2 regions of the Paenibacillus nicotianae genome follow, and region 2 is predicted to be linked to the other one. Evidence: riboswitches for the same ligand, from Rfam matches in the RefSeq annotation. Region 2 holds a riboswitch; the other holds the start of a gene.
What was found. A riboswitch is a leader RNA that binds a small molecule or an ion and turns the genes downstream of it on or off. The one in region 2 is predicted to bind thiamine pyrophosphate.
Positions count from the first base shown of each region.

Region 1: it holds a riboswitch for thiamine pyrophosphate, as region 2 does, so the genes downstream of both, tenA (thiaminase II) here and ACFSGI_RS00530 (ABC transporter substrate-binding protein) in region 2, are expected to answer to the same signal.

Region 1 is NZ_JBHUGF010000011.1:174,435-182,479, reverse strand. It holds gene rlmN (dual-specificity RNA methyltransferase RlmN) at 1-1,089, opposite strand, end outside; gene ACFSGI_RS19560 (ArsR/SmtB family transcription factor) at 1,133-1,450, opposite strand; gene ACFSGI_RS19555 (nuclear transport factor 2 family protein) at 1,621-1,998, shown strand; gene ACFSGI_RS19550 (energy-coupling factor transporter transmembrane component T family protein) at 2,270-3,010, opposite strand; gene ACFSGI_RS19545 (ABC transporter ATP-binding protein) at 3,007-4,605, opposite strand; gene ACFSGI_RS19540 (ECF transporter S component) at 4,583-5,179, opposite strand; gene tenA (thiaminase II) at 5,197-5,883, opposite strand; TPP riboswitch at 6,036-6,139, opposite strand; gene ACFSGI_RS19530 (TIGR01777 family oxidoreductase) at 6,311-7,207, shown strand; gene rluF (23S rRNA pseudouridine(2604) synthase RluF) at 7,328-8,035, shown strand.
Region 2 is NZ_JBHUGF010000001.1:109,927-117,971, forward strand. It holds gene ACFSGI_RS00505 (ATP-binding protein) at 1-1,966, shown strand, start outside; gene ACFSGI_RS00510 (TatD family hydrolase) at 2,039-2,836, opposite strand; gene ACFSGI_RS00515 (ABC transporter ATP-binding protein) at 2,836-3,654, opposite strand; gene ACFSGI_RS00520 (ABC transporter permease) at 3,641-4,438, opposite strand; gene ACFSGI_RS00525 (MTH1187 family thiamine-binding protein) at 4,447-4,737, opposite strand; gene ACFSGI_RS00530 (ABC transporter substrate-binding protein) at 4,763-5,800, opposite strand; TPP riboswitch at 5,919-6,030, opposite strand; gene ACFSGI_RS00535 (pyridoxamine 5'-phosphate oxidase family protein) at 6,269-6,685, shown strand; gene ACFSGI_RS00540 (aspartyl-phosphate phosphatase Spo0E family protein) at 6,979-7,155, shown strand; gene ACFSGI_RS00545 (bifunctional 2',3'-cyclic-nucleotide 2'-phosphodiesterase/3'-nucleotidase) at 7,490-8,045, shown strand, end outside.

The DNA of each region.
Region 1 (8,045 bases), on a different contig from region 2:
AATGACTGGATTGTCTTGCTTTTCAGCTTGTGCTGCTTTTTTAATCTGTTTACTGCGTAATTGTCCGCAAGCAGCATCAATATCTGTTCCATGCTCTAAACGAACTGTACAATTCACACCATTCTTTTTCAACGTATCGTAGAATGTAATAATCGATTCTTGCGAACTACGTTGATACTGGCTATGCTCATCGACCGGATTGTATGGAATAAGATTCACACTGGCTGACTTGTTCATATGAGCAATCAGATCAGCCAATTGCTGTGCATGTTCTTGATGGTCATTTACGTCACGTAGCAAAATGTATTCTAGCATGATACGGCGATTTGTTTTGGTCAGATAATACTCTACAGCAGACATCAATTGCTCTAATGGATAAGCACGATTAATTTTCATAATGCGTGTACGCAATTCATTATTCGGTGCATGTAACGAGAGCGCGAGATTCACCTGTAGATCGCTATCTGCAAATTCTCTGATTTTGTCAGGCAGACCACTTGTAGAGACAGTGATCCGTTTTGGAGCAATCACCAGACCTTTGCGGTCTTTCACAATATTTAAGAAATCGACCATATTTTCAAAGTTATCAAATGGTTCACCGATTCCCATCACTACAATATGCGTCACCAATTGGTCTTGCGCGGCGGCATCCAGATGAAATTGTACTTTCATAATCTGTTCTACAATCTCACCTGCGGTTAGATCACGACTTTTCTTAATCAGACCACTGGCACAAAAGCTACAACCGATATTACAGCCTACTTGTGTGGTCACACATACCGATTGACCATACTTTTGACGCATCAATACCGTTTCGATCAAATTCCCATCTTCCAAACGGAACAAAAATTTCACTGTACCATCGGCTGATTCTTGCTTTACATGTTCAGTTAATGTCTGAATCGCAAAATGCTCCGCAAGCAAAGAAATACAAGCTGGATTGACTTCAGTCATTTCATTAAATTCTGTCACACGCTGACGATACAAATAATCCCAGACCTGACCTGCGCGGAATTTCTTGTGTCCACGCTCACCAAGCCATGACGATAATTGATCTAATGTTAATCCGTAAATGGATGGTTTATTCATGGTATACCTTCTTTCAAAGCTATTAAATTTGAGGAAATACAGATTAGAATAGATCTTGTTCTTCCGCTTGAAGAATAGATGCTAACAATCCAGGAAATTGAGTGTCTAGTTCACTTTGGCAAATACGATAAAAATGTTGTCTGCCATCGATGCGTAATTGGATTAATCCCGTTTCGCGTAATATTTTAACATGATGAGACAAGGTAGATTTGGAAATATGACTCATCTGAAAACCTGCACAACTTTTTTCTCCATGATGTGCAAGACAGAGCAGTATTTTCAATCGCACCGGATCACTGAGTGCACTGAATACATCTACCAGCTTGATCGGGGTCGGTCTAGCAGCTTCTAATATTTTCATACTCTTCAACTTATCATTTATTGGAGCAACTATCAATTGAAAAGTACGATTTTGGTCGAACTATTTATTATGTTAGATATATGATACACTTTAACAGTTCGAATTTCATCAAACTATTAAATACAATGATGTTAAGATTGTGTTTTTCTATCAAAAAGGAGCCTTATCCAATGACAACAGCGATACAAACATTAAATGACTATTTCCGCTTATTCGATGCTTCACGTACCGATCCACAAGCGATGGAACAATTGTTGGATTTATTTATTCCCGATGTAGAGATTGTTCTTAACGGAGCTACACGTAACGGGTTCAAAACCTTTATGGATACATTTTATCAATACAATATCGATATCAAACATATGCACGAACCCTGGGAACTGCAAACCAACGGAACGTATGAATCCCGCTGGGCAGTATGTGGTATGTCGAGCGAAGGCACTGTCTATGCCAAAACAGGGATTGATATTGCTCGTGTCAATGAAGAAGGTAAGATTGTATTTTTGGAAAATGTACAGGAAAATCAAAACGCTTTTAGCAAGTATTGATCATAACTATGTAGATTATGTTCTATGTTTATTGCGATAGGATCTGACTGCTGTAACCGTAATCCATGTAAGTACCGCTACGATAGCGATCAGTATTCCCATCGTAATTAACAAACTGCTCCATACGATATGCATATCATTCACCTCGTTTACAGTTGGATTTTATTGGTAATAATAACAAGTGTACATAAGCGACCATCATCATGCAAATGAACCAGCATATAGACAAGCAAAGGAGCATCTTAGTTAACAAGATGCTCCTTCTGTTGATCTACTTTTTCAAAATAAAAGTTATTGCTAGAATCCCTACTAACAATAACCCCATATACCAACCATCTCTGCCCGTTAATTGCGGAGTTAGATAATACATGCGCTGATGTGTGCCTGTGAATCCGCGTGCTTCCATTGCTATCGCTATTCGTTCAGACTTGCGAATACCTTGAGTGAATAGCGGTAGTGCATAACGGATAAAGGATTTCCAGCTATTTTTTTGCTTGTATCCTCTAATTTTATGCGCTGATTTCATTTGAGCCAGTTCTGTCTGGAACAAAGGGATAAAGCGAAATCCAGCTAACAGTCCATAAGCCCACTTTGGCGATAATCTACATTGATGCACCAGACTCATAATCATAGCAGTAAGATCAGTGGTTGATGTAAATAGTAATCCATACGTGACAAAGCCAAGCATCCGCAGTGCGATCATGAGACCATTGTTCAGACTTTCTTCTGTTATATGGAACCATCCCCATTGCCAGAGAGTATGCTCCCCTTTACCAAAAGCCGCCATCATCCAGAAGATCATCACAAAAAAGATCGTATACGGCAATAACCGTTTGAGCAAATATGGAATCCGCCAACCGCCCAAAGTCAGTCCGATCACTATTGCTACTAACCAGATCGATAACGTAATACGAGGATCAGTCACTGCCATCAATACACACATCACTAACAAATGAGTTACCAACTTGATCGTCGGATTCAAGGTGGATAACCACGAATCATTGCTTTTCATACAATACTCCGCTCCTTCTGTGGCTCTAGCAACCGATAATGAAGCGGAGGGATAATCGCATGATGGCCGATTGGTTCTGGATGAGCAAACAGATGATAAGGTGCCCCATTGTAGACCACTTTGCCTTGATCAAACAAAATAACTCTATTGGCGTATTCATCAACCAGATCCATATCGTGTGTTACCATTACAATTGTAGTTCCTTGTGCTTGCCGTTGTTGCAGTCGCTTGATTAATTCCGCGGATGTATGCGCATCCTGCCCGAATGTAGGTTCATCCAGTAGCAGTAACGATTGGTCGAAGAGTAGCATTGTTGCGACACTCAAGCGTCTTTTTTGCCCCAGACTAAGTGTAAATGGATGTTGATCTTGATATGCTTCTAAGCCAAATTCTTGTAGCAACTGTATGGTTTTGGTGTTTACTTCTTGTTCAGACCAATTCCGTTGCCGTCCGCCAAAAGCAATCTCGTCAAATACAGTATCAGTCACAAATTGCAGTTCTGGATTTTGGAAAACAAATCCGGCTTGCTCATATAGATCACGATCACTCCATTTTTTCAAAAGGATATTTTGAAAGTAAAGCTGTCCGCTACGAATACGTTCCAACCGCATTAAGCTTTTGAGAAATGTACTTTTGCCACTCCCATTCGCCCCAACAATCGCTACCCATTCCCCTGTTGGGATAGAGATATTCATATTGCTCATCACAGATTGTTGGCGATACCCGATGTCCAGTTGCTCGGTGATCATAATATTAGACGGATGATTGTCTATTGCGTTTGCATGTAATGTAGCTGTGCGGCGTTGTTGTAATGTCTGTTGCAACTGCTTTGCTAATGGATGAGACGGATGGTTTTGTACCTCTTCCCATGTATACGGGAATAATTGCGGTTGCCATATTCCGGCTTCTTCCATCTCTGTACGATACTGCTCGATCATCTCTGCTGGCTTGCCTTGAGCTATAATATGCCCTTGCGCATTCATAAGAATGACCTTATCCATCCATTCAATACAACCATCTAATGTATGCTCTACAAAGACCATTGTCTGACCGTACTGATAAGCTAAGTCACGTAACAATTGAAAGATTTCTTTGCGACTAATAGGATCAAGTTGAGCTGTCGGTTCATCGAAAAAAAGCACTTCTGGTTCAAGCGCTAACAGACATGCTAATGCTAACCGTTGCTTCATGCCACCGGATAATGTCTCAATAGGGGTATGACGATCTATATTCAGACCGACTTGCTTCATTACCGTATCTATCATCTTGTCCATCTGAGCATGAGGAATAGAGCGATTTTCTAAGCTAAACGCAATCTCTTCATCTACATGAAGCATACAGAACTGGGAATCCGGGTCTTGAAACATCACGCCACATTGAGGAGCTAACTGAATCTCGCCTTCCACTTCGGCTTCTACATGTTCAGGGATAATACCGGACAGCGCAGACAATAGCGTCGATTTGCCACTACCACTTGGCCCAAGTATCAGTACTTTTTCTCCGCGTGCAATCGATAAATGAATGCCATGTAATACATATTCTTCTCGATGATAAAAACGTACCGACAGGTCTTTACACCCTAGAAGCGATTCCATTCGCATTCCCCTTCTTCCGCCGTACTTTCATAATTTCGTATTGATCTAGCACACCTGTTTTGCACAAAGCTTCTACAATTATTTTGGCTAACCATCCACCTAAAATCATTCCGCTGATCACCTGAATCACCAGCGTAGTCATCAATACTTGCAGTGTATAATAGCCGAATCCATTAGCGATCAGGTTATACAACACTCCACCTACTGCCGCTAGAGCGCCTGATAACATTAAAGTCATCAAGTTATAGCGTTTGTAGCCAAATAGAGCGAAAGCGATCTCTGCTCCAATCCCTTGAAATACACCAATCAATAACGCTGATAATCCGAAATGGCTACCGGTTAAAAGTTCTACAGCCGCAGCCGCTACTTCAGCGATCAATGCCGCCCCTGGCTTACGAATAATATAAGCAACGATCGGGCTTGCAATAATCCAGATGCCGAACATAAATCCTGCACCAACCGGGCCGACTAAAGCAGAGATCGGTATCCATAACGTTGACCATCCCAGATAAATAACACCGCAAGCAACCGCCAGAATAACGGTTAATACCACTTCTTTCATTTTCCATGTCATAGAGATCGATGGGGAACTCATACGCGCGCAACCTCCATCGGTACAGGCCAATCTTCCAGTGTGTACGCCATATCCCAGAACATATATTCAAACTGACAACTCAGAAGAAAATGCTCTTTCATACGCGCCCGATGTGCAGGTGTAGTCTGCTCTGCCCATTCATCCAACCGAGCACAGAATTGATGAGTGATTGTATCGGTACGATTACCATAGAAGCTGATCCAATCATAAAAAGGATGGGATGCATCCGGCTTCACTTTTTCCAATAATTTCACACCAATTTCCCAATACGTCCACGGACAAGGCAACAATACCGCCAAAATATCACCCAGATCACCTTCATGAGCAACGGTTAACATATGCCGAATATAATGATGAGACGAAGGAGACAGTGCATATCCTTGTAAATCTTCATACTTCACCCCTGCTACTTCGCAAAAGTTATTATGAGGATGAATTTCGCTATGAAGCACAAATGAAATCTGCTCGTTAAACATCGCCATATCTTCGCGTGTTGGACATTTCGCAATAGCGGTTCCATAGATACGCATAAAAGAATTCAGATACTCGAAATCTTGCTTTACATAATGGATCAACTGCTCACTACGCAGATCACCTTTGGCAATCCCCTGTACAAATGGATGATTAAAAATCGCTTCAAAAATCGGGTCTGCGGCCTGTCTAATTTCCTGTGAAAAACTCATAACTGTATCCTCCTTAGAATAGAAGCATCGATAGCGACGCTGACGCTTGGTTAATAAAGAAGGACCACTACTGGAATATATGGACAAATAGATGCAAAAAAGCCGCTCCGTTATGGAGCGGCAGAATAGGTGTACGTATATGTACAGGTACCCTTGCACAGTCTCCACTTTCCTACGCTAGTATGAACTAGATCAGGTTCCAAGGGTCCGGGATTTTCCCGTCTCAGCCTACACAAAGGCTCCCCTAGTGGTCATTCGATTCATTTGCATCTTACTGTACACACGATTGAACAGACTGTCAACTGCTATTATCGCAGTAATCTTTCCTTTTTTTACAGTTATATGGTTATAAAATAGTGTAAAATATACGTATAACTAAGGAATAGTGAATAGATTTAAATATCTAAATAGAATTGAGTTGATCTTGATGACACGTAAAGTAGTACTGGCAGGTGGCACAGGATTTATCGGGCAGTATGTGGAAAAAAGATTGACAGCATTGGGTATTGAAGTGAAGATCATTTCCAGACAATCTCCACATATCGCATGGGATGATCACCAAGCAATTGTTCAAGCTCTGGATGGAGCAGAAATGGTCATTAATCTAGCAGGTAAATCGGTCAATTGTCGTTATAACGAACAAAATAAACGTGAAATCATGAACTCTCGAATCGAAACCACACAGATTCTTGGAAACGCTATCCTTGCTTGTGAACATCCGCCTGCGCTTTGGATCAATTCCAGTACAGCTACAATTTATCGTCATGCCGAAGATCGCCCGATGACCGAGACGAAAGGCGAGATTGGTAGTGGTTTTTCGGTAGACGTTGCCAAAGCATGGGAAGACGCTTTTTTCTCTTTTAGCCTTCCCCATACCCGTCAAGCTGCACTACGTATCGCTATTGTATTAGGACCGGGTGGCGGTGTGATGACCCCTTTCAAAAATCTGGTTCGCTTTGGATTAGGGGGTCATCAAGGATCAGGTAAGCAGATGTTTAGCTGGATTCATGTCGAAGATTTATTCCAGATTATTTTATTTATTCAAGAGTGGGAATCCCTTGAAGGCGTGTTCAACTGCACGTCTCCGAATCCGGTCACCAATCGAGAACTGATGGCAACCATGCGCAAAGTGATGCATCGTAAAGGTGGTCTGCCTGCGTCTACGTGGATGCTTAATCTCGGAGCTAGAGTGATTCGGACAGAACCGGAATTAGTGCTTAAAAGCCGTTGGGTGATCCCTAATCGTCTGATCAAAGAAGGATTTATGTTCAAATACGGACGCTTGGAACAAGCACTTCAACATATTTTGCATACAAAGTCATAATCAAATACAGAACCGACGAACATTACTTTTAAAATACAGCAAAAAAGGGTATCGTAGAGATAGACTTGAGTCATAACGGAATAGCTGACTCAAAAATTAGAGTTAAAGGTGTGCTTAGACGTGCGAATTAATAAATATATTAGTGAATCTGGAATTACATCCCGCAGGGGTGCCGATAAATGGATCAATGAAGGCATTGTCACGATCAATGGTGTCGTTGCCGAGCTAGGCAGTCAGGTCGAAGAAGGCGATGATGTACGGGTCAAAGGCAAACCGATCAAAGTCGAACAAGAAAATGTGTATATTGTGCTTAACAAGCCGGTAGGCATTACCAGTACAACCGAACGTCATATTCGGGGCAATATCGTAGATTTTGTTAATCATCCCTTGCGTATTTTCCATGTCGGACGATTGGATAAAGATTCAGACGGATTGATTATGCTGACCAATGATGGCGATATCGTCAACGAGATTTTGCGTGCTGAAAACAAGCATGAAAAAGAATATATCGTCACTGTCGATCAACCGATTACGCCTTCTTTTCTCAAACAAATGGCGTCCGGTGTAGAAATTCTAGATACGGTTACACTGCCTTGTCAGGTCGTTCAACAATCGAAATATGTATTCAAAATTATTTTGACTCAAGGATTGAATCGTCAGATTCGTCGTATGTGCTCTGCACTTGGTTATGAAGTACGTGCGCTACGTCGTACTCGCATTATGAATATTCGTCTTGGCAATTTACCAACAGGCAAATGGCGTGATCTTACCACCGATGAACTCAATCGCTTATTCCGCGATCTGGAATATACGCCGAAAAAACGTTGATCACTTATAA
Region 2 (8,045 bases):
ACAATCGCATACTCAAAAGGCTAATGAATTTAATACACATATAGAAGAAAGTAATTGGATACAGACACACTTAGCCCATATTGGAAATGTATACCGAAATGTAAATGCTATTGATGAGCTAGCAGAACGATTTATGAGTGAGTTAGCACCTGTTGTCGATGCAGCATATGGTATTTTTTATTTTTGCGAAGAGCAACAGGAGACTAATGTTCTCAAAAAACAAGCTTCTTATGCTATGTATAGTGATATGAATGAAACGTTAGCTGAATTTAAAATGGGTGAAGGTATCGTTGGACAAACGGCTCTGGAGAAAAAGACACGTATTATTCAAGCTCCAGCCGATTACCCTATACGTATTCAGACAGGTGCAACTTCAATTGCACTTCAAGAGATTATGATTATCCCGATTTTATTTGAAAATCGTACTGTGGTCGTGCTTGAATTGGGAACGATTCACCACTTTTCGCAAACCCATCAACAGCTTATCGAACGGATCGCATCTACGTTTGGTGTGGTTGTTAATAATATCGATAATCGTATGCAAGTGGATCGATTGTTACGCGAATCTCAGACACTCACAGAAGAATTGCAAGCGCAACAAGAAGAATTACAAGTACAACAAGAAGAACTTCAAGCGACAAATGAGCAACTTCGTGAGCGCAATCATTATGCCGAGATCAAAACAGAAGAATTGCAAATTACACAAAAAGAACTTCAACTTTACTCTGAAGAATTAAGTCGGAGCTCACAATACAAATCAGAGTTTTTAGCAAATATGTCGCATGAATTACGCACTCCACTGAATAGTATTTTGATTTTGTCCCAATTGATCAGTGAAAAAGAAAAAAGTCATGAAGATGATGATACCCCTCATTTTGGAGAAGTGATTCATCGTTCAGGGCAAGATTTGTTGACATTAATCGATGATATTTTGGATTTATCCAAAGTCGAAGCAGGCATGGTTGAAGTACAACGTGATTCTGTAGCCGTATATGATCTTCCTGAAGTGATGGGATACAGTTTTGACAAAATTGCCGAGAAAAAAGGGATAGAGTTCCAATCTCTTATCGATGAGAATGTACCGGACGTGTTCTATACAGATGAGAAACGATTACAGCAAATTCTCAAAAATCTGTTATCCAATGCTTTTAAATTTACCAGTAAAGGTTCCGTTACGATCCATATTGCTTTAGCAGATACATCGATTGCAGCTAAAGGATATAGTGTGCCTGAACAAATGGATTATATGCTAGCGATCTCAGTAACAGATACAGGCATAGGAATCAAAGAAGACAAGCAAAATTTAATTTTTGAAGCTTTTCAACAAGAAGACGGTACGACCGATCGTCAATATGGAGGAACCGGACTAGGATTATCGATTTGCCGCGAGTTCTCTAAGCTTTTGGGCGGGTATGTTACGGTTCAAAGTGAATTAGGCAAAGGAAGTACATTTACATTATATCTTCCTTCTCTTATGGTTAATGCTGAAGGACAACCTGTAACGAAGCCATTACCACCAACATGGATGGATCAAGAAGAACAACAAGATTCATTAGCGCGTTTACAAGGTAAAAATGTGCTTGTAGTGGATGATGATTTACGTAATATTTTTGCTTTGGAAGGTGTGCTTAAAGGCAAAGGCATGCATGTGCGTAGTGCACAGAACGGAGAAGAAGCGATTGCGTTATTAAATGCGGAACCTGCAGACATTGTGTTGATGGATATGATGATGCCAATTATGGATGGTTATGAAGCGATGCGTTGGATTCGCTTAGAAGATAAGTGGAAAGACTTACCGATTATCGCGCTAACCGCCAAAGCAATGAAAGATGATCGTGAATTATGTATCGAAGCAGGAGCATCGGATTATATCAGTAAACCAATGAATGTGGAGCAGTTGTTATCTGTTATTTTAGTATGGTTAACCGACTCGAAGCTTTCGGATAATACGATTGTACAATCATAACAGTGACTGATAATCCAATATATAATTAATGAAAAAGGCACATCGTCTGATACATAGACAATGTGCCTTTTATTATGTGTAAAACGATACTGTATTTTGATAGAGTAGATGGCGAGCTTCTTGCTCTGATAACTGTTGAATCTTTGCCCATGTTTGAGCTACATTGGCAGTCATACGTGGATGAGTCATCTGTCCGGCAAAAGTACCTTCAAATTCCCATGGCCCATCGGTCTCAGCCATAACGAGATGCCGGGGATATAAAGTTGCTAACTGCTGAATCTCAGCTTCATATTCAATATCTGGCGTAAATGAAATATGATAACCATGTTCAATCATACGCTGGATCGTAGCGGGGTATCCTTTGAACCAGTGAAAATGAGCCTGAGTGACACCATATTTCTCTAAAAGGTCACAAGCGATCTCTGCATCTTCATAGACTGCATGTAAAATCACCGGCTTGTGATAAAAGGCAGCAAGTTGTAGCAAAGCAGACAATACCTCTATATATCCTTGTTCATCTAATTTCTCGCCACGTGCGATCGCTTCTTGTCGCAGATAATAAGGCAATCCAATCTCACCAATCGCTACGATCTGATCTATACGTTGCTCTATCCACAACAATAACGTCTCTAGCTCCTGCGAGTCGGGTAGAGGCTGTTCAGGATGATATCCATAAGCAGGTCGAACTACAGACGGATATTGCTGGAACAGCTTCTCATTGCGCTGACAGGATGACAGATTCATTGAGACAGTAATTAGCGACTTGATCTGATATTCGGGCAGTGATTGCATCATCTGCTCAATCACTTGATCTTGATATTGATCCAGATGGATATGACTATCGATTAGTGGAGCATAGACAGGCTTCATCACAGATCACCTTCATCAGAATGACGCATCGCATTCATCAATTGTCTACGCAGAGCAATAAATTGTGGATCATCGGTAATCTCTTCACGTCTTGGACGGGGAAAAGGAACAACAATATTATGCAATACAGTAGCAGGGCGACGAGACAGGACATAGATTCGATCTGAAAGTAGTAACGCTTCTTCAATATGATGCGTGACAAAAATAACCGAACGTCTATTTTCTTCCCAAATATTCAATAGCCATGATTGCATTTCACTGCGTGTAAAAGCATCCAACGCACTAAATGGTTCATCCAGACAAAGAAGATCACGAGGGCCTAGCAATGCTCTTAAAAAAGCAACCCGTTGTTGCATTCCTCCAGATAAAGTGTGTGGATAAGATGATGCAAAATCACCCAATCCCACTTTATCTAACCATTGTCTGGCTAATGCTAACGATTCTTTGCGTGGTAACCCTGCCACTTCGCGCGCTAGAATTACATTATCTTCAATCGTACGCCAGGGCATCAAAGCAGGTTGTTGAGGCATATAACCGCTCAATCCTTTACGACCGGTTATATTTTGCCCGTCCAACAGCACTTGCCCTTGATCGGGAAGCACTACACCACCAATCATTTGCAAAAGGGTGCTTTTACCGGAACCGGAAGGGCCGATAATCGATACAAATTCACCTTGCTCTACATGCAGTGAAATCTCCTGAAGCACATGTAACGATTGCTTACCCTGTGTAAAAGATTTGCCGATTCCTTGTAACGCTAATAGCGGTGTAGAGCTGTTGATCGATGAAGTGGCATGTTGAGGTTTATTTAGCGACATCTTTAGAACCTCCTTTGACAGCACGCATTTGTACAGGATGATGCCAGCGAACACACCATTTTTCGAGCATATTAATTAGCATAAATAAAACAAGACTGATCACTACCACTACCAGTATTGCCAAAAACATATGATCGGTGCGGAAAGCTGATTTTTGCAACATCATATAATAGCCGATACCTTCACTGCTGCTTATCCATTCAGCGATAATCGCGCCCATCACACTATATGTAGCAGCAATTTTAACTCCCGAAAAGATCGAAGGTAAGCTAAAAGGTAATTCTAATTTCCAAAAAATCTGGTGTTTAGAAGCACCGATCATTTGCATATAATTAAGCATCGTGCGATCGGTTGTCGCTAGTCCGCTAAGCGCCGCAATCGTAACCGGGAAAAAACACACCAGAATAATAACAATTAATTTAGACAATATTCCAAATCCGAACCAGATCACAAGTAACGGCCCCAGAGCAATCGTAGGGATATTTTGGCTCAAGATCAATAAGGGATATAAGGCTGAACGTAGAAAAGGAATATAATGAAGAACTCCTGCGACCAGTAATCCAAAAGCAACACCGATACTAAAACCGGATAGCGTCAATTGTAAAGTCGCCCATGTATGCAAGCCGAGTCGATCTTTCTCGCTCCATGCTTCATGTGCAATCAATGCAGGGCTGGGAAGAATCCATGTCTCAATATGGAATAGACTGGTCGCAAGTTGCCAGATAATCAGTAATAAAACAACCGCCCCGAGGGGCGGCCATAACCGTTTCCACCATGTATTCATCGTAGACATTAGCGGTACTTCTCGGTTAATCCATCCATACTGATTCCAGATGGACTATGCGCAATTTTGATCTGAGAAATAATACTAGGGCTTCCTTTTTCCACCAACGCTTCGTGCATTTGCCGAACCACTTCCAACAATTCGCTGAGTTCGCCTTCCATCGTGGTCTCCAGTGGATGCACTTCATATTTCACACCGGATGCTTGAATCACTTCTATTGCCCGATCAACATAATCGTAAGAATTCTCACCGGCTTGAGTTTTGGGAATAACCTGAATACTGAGAAGGGTATGTGCCATAGTAGTTATCTCCTTAAATATCGATTTATGATTTGGTTGCTTCAGGTAAATAATCGTTGGTATACGCTTTGGTTGCATCTAACGGTTTATCCAGCAATTTCTGCTTGAACATCCAATCTGCATAACCTGCCCAGACCGATTGTTTTTGCTCGCCCCAGCGTTTGGCATCATCTTGATAACGTGGAGATAACCATTTTTGACTGGCTTTGACCAATGCAGGATCAAGATCAGGTACTGCTTTAAGTAAAATATCTGCTGATTCGTCTGGATGAGCAATCGCATACTGATACCCTTTACTTGTTGCCGCCATAAATGATTTGACCAATGCAGGATCAGTAGTGATCTGCTTCTCATTGGTGACGATAACAGGTGTATAATAATCGAGCTTATCTGAATAATCTTTTACATATAACATATCTAACGGTTGCCCGCGAAGTTCTGCTTCAATTCCTGTCCAACCATAGAATATCCAAGCAAAGTCGATTCCTTTTTGTACGGCTGTAAAATAATCCGCATTACCGATATTCACACTTTTGACTTTGCTGACATCGCCGCCATCTGTATCCATAATCGATTTCATGACAGCTTCTTCAACAGGCGATCCCCATGCACCATAGGATTTGCCTTCCATATCTTTAGGGCTTTTGATTCCGCGATCGGTAGGAGCGGCAAAGCCAGATGTATTATGCTGGATAACTGCTGCAAGAGAGACTAACGGAACACCTTGTACCCGCGCTTGAGTTACACTTTCTTGATAGCTGATTCCAAAAGGTACTTCACCAGAAGCAACCATCGTATCTGCTCCCCCTTGACCAGGAGCGATAATTTCAACATTTAATCCTGCTTCTTTATAGTAGCCCTTAGCTTGAGCAACATATAAGCCGGTATGATTCGTATTGGGTGTCCAGTCTAGGACGACTTTAACATCTTTCAGTCCAGATGTTGATCCTGTTGGATTAGCTGTATTACTTGTGCTTGTTGCTGAACCACATGCAGTGGTGATCCATAATAAGCCTACCATTAACCAGGGTAAGCTTTGACGCCACCTTTTTTGAATTCTCATGAACAGTCATCCTTCTTTCTTCTAGCTCAAATAGTCAATCCTGTAGTACTGGATAAAAGGCATAAAAAAAACGCCCCCATCGGGACGACATAGGTGCAATTATAAGCTAGAGTACAGCATATAACGACTTGTTACTTTCCTACGCTGGCATTATCCAGATCAGGTATAAGGGTCTGTATTTATCACAATACACTCTCAGCCAGTTGCAACTAGCTCCCCTGTACATATGCGGTTTTTTTACATTGTAATTATAGACCAGAGGGTATCAACTGTCCAGTAAAGAGAATCCGGTGTCATCAGCAAAAGAGAGTGCATTTCGGTTCAGTCTCGCTGTCTAAGGGTATTTACATATACGGAAGTTTGTAACTAACAAAAGTTCCATTCAATATTTTTCTATACGTATCGAATCGATATACATAGATACAGATATTGAATACCCATACGTTTATATACAGGAGGAGATTGATCATGAGTAAAACAGCTGAAGAACAAGCCATTTTGACCGCTTTAGAAGGTAATCCATTTTGCGCACTAGGTACAGTAGAAAATGACAAACCTAAAGTACGCTACATGGCACTATATAACGAAGGCTTAAATATTCATCTCGCGACAAACCGTAAAACACATAAAGTCGAAGAGTTAGAAAAAAATCCGAACTGTTATGTATTGTTGGGTTATGAAAAAGGCGGCACTAATCAAGTCGTTGAAATCGAAGGTGTAAGTGCTGTATCTACCGATGACGAATTGAAAAAACGTGTCTGGAAAGAAGAATTTAAAGAATGGTTCTCCGGTCCAGAAGATCCTGATTATGTGATCTTAGATATCAAACCACAAACGATTGAATATACAGATCAAGACGGTAACAAAAAAACGTGGACTGCGTAATCTGATCAAGCTTTAAGTGTTCAGTATTGCAGTCATCACATAAACGACTCGGAATTTGAAATTTGCGAAACAAGAGAATGACTGCAAAATTCAAATTCCGAGTTTTTTCGTCTTTATTTTTCCATAAAAAGGATAAAATAGGTACTTGAGGAACTTGATAAGGTATACTCAAATAAGGTATAAAAAGGTATATAGAAATATTCTATAGGATAATCTGTAAATTGACGATGATGGAAGAAAATGAGAGTTCCATGTATAGCAAGATATAAGGAAATATACTGGAGGTGGTTTCCTTGAACTTAAAACAAATAGAACAACAGATTGAGCAGGAACGCCGCATATTGAACCAGATGGCAGAAGAACATGGTATGCGCGATTATCGTGTGTTAGACCAATCAGAACAATTAGATCGAATTTTAGATATGTATTTTCAATATAAAGATCGAAATACTAATTTTTTAACACCTTAGTCTTAATAAATTATCAATTATGAAAAGAAACATGACATAATCATGTAAATTATAGGATTTTTCGCAAATTAAATCTTATTTTCATAAAAAATAGAACTAATAACCCTTCAAATATATCAGCCGATAGTATACAATTCTATCATGCGTTTCTTTTGGTAGCCTTTTTCCTATATATCTGCCTACTCTAAATCATGATTTTAGATATGATTTTTCTAAAAATCAGCATGTAAAGTGTAGTGTCACTGTTTGGTCATGCTGTTATACATATAAGGCGAAGAGATTATATAGGAAAAGGTGGAGCAAATGCGAATATATTTGGGAGGGGTTTTTTATTTTGAATTTGGGAAACAAAACATTTAAAAAAGCAATTACTGTCATCGCAGCGCTGCAATTGTTTGCAGTGTCGGCAGTTCCTGCTTTTGCAGCCGAAGCCACTTCTTCTGAAGCTACAGTGAAATTGCGTTTGTTGGAGACGACAGATATTCATGTGAACGTGATGAACTATGATTACTATTCAGATGCAGCCACAGATCAATACGGATATGCCAAAACAGCGACATTGATCAAAAATGCGCGTGCCGAAGCAACCAATAGTGTATTGATTGATAATGGTGATCTATTGCAGGGTAATCCGTTAGGTGATTATGTAGCCAAAGTTAATCCTTTAAAAGCAGGCGAAGTGCATCCTGTCTACAAAGCGATGAACCAATTGGGATATGATGCAGGAAATATCGGTAACCATGAATTTAACTATGGTCTGGATTTCTTGGGTAATGCTATCAAAGGCGCTAACTTCCCGTATGTAAATGCAAATATTTATACAGATGATGGTACAGGCAAAGGCGAGAAAAACTACTTTACGCCTTACTTGATTTTGGATAAAGAAGTAA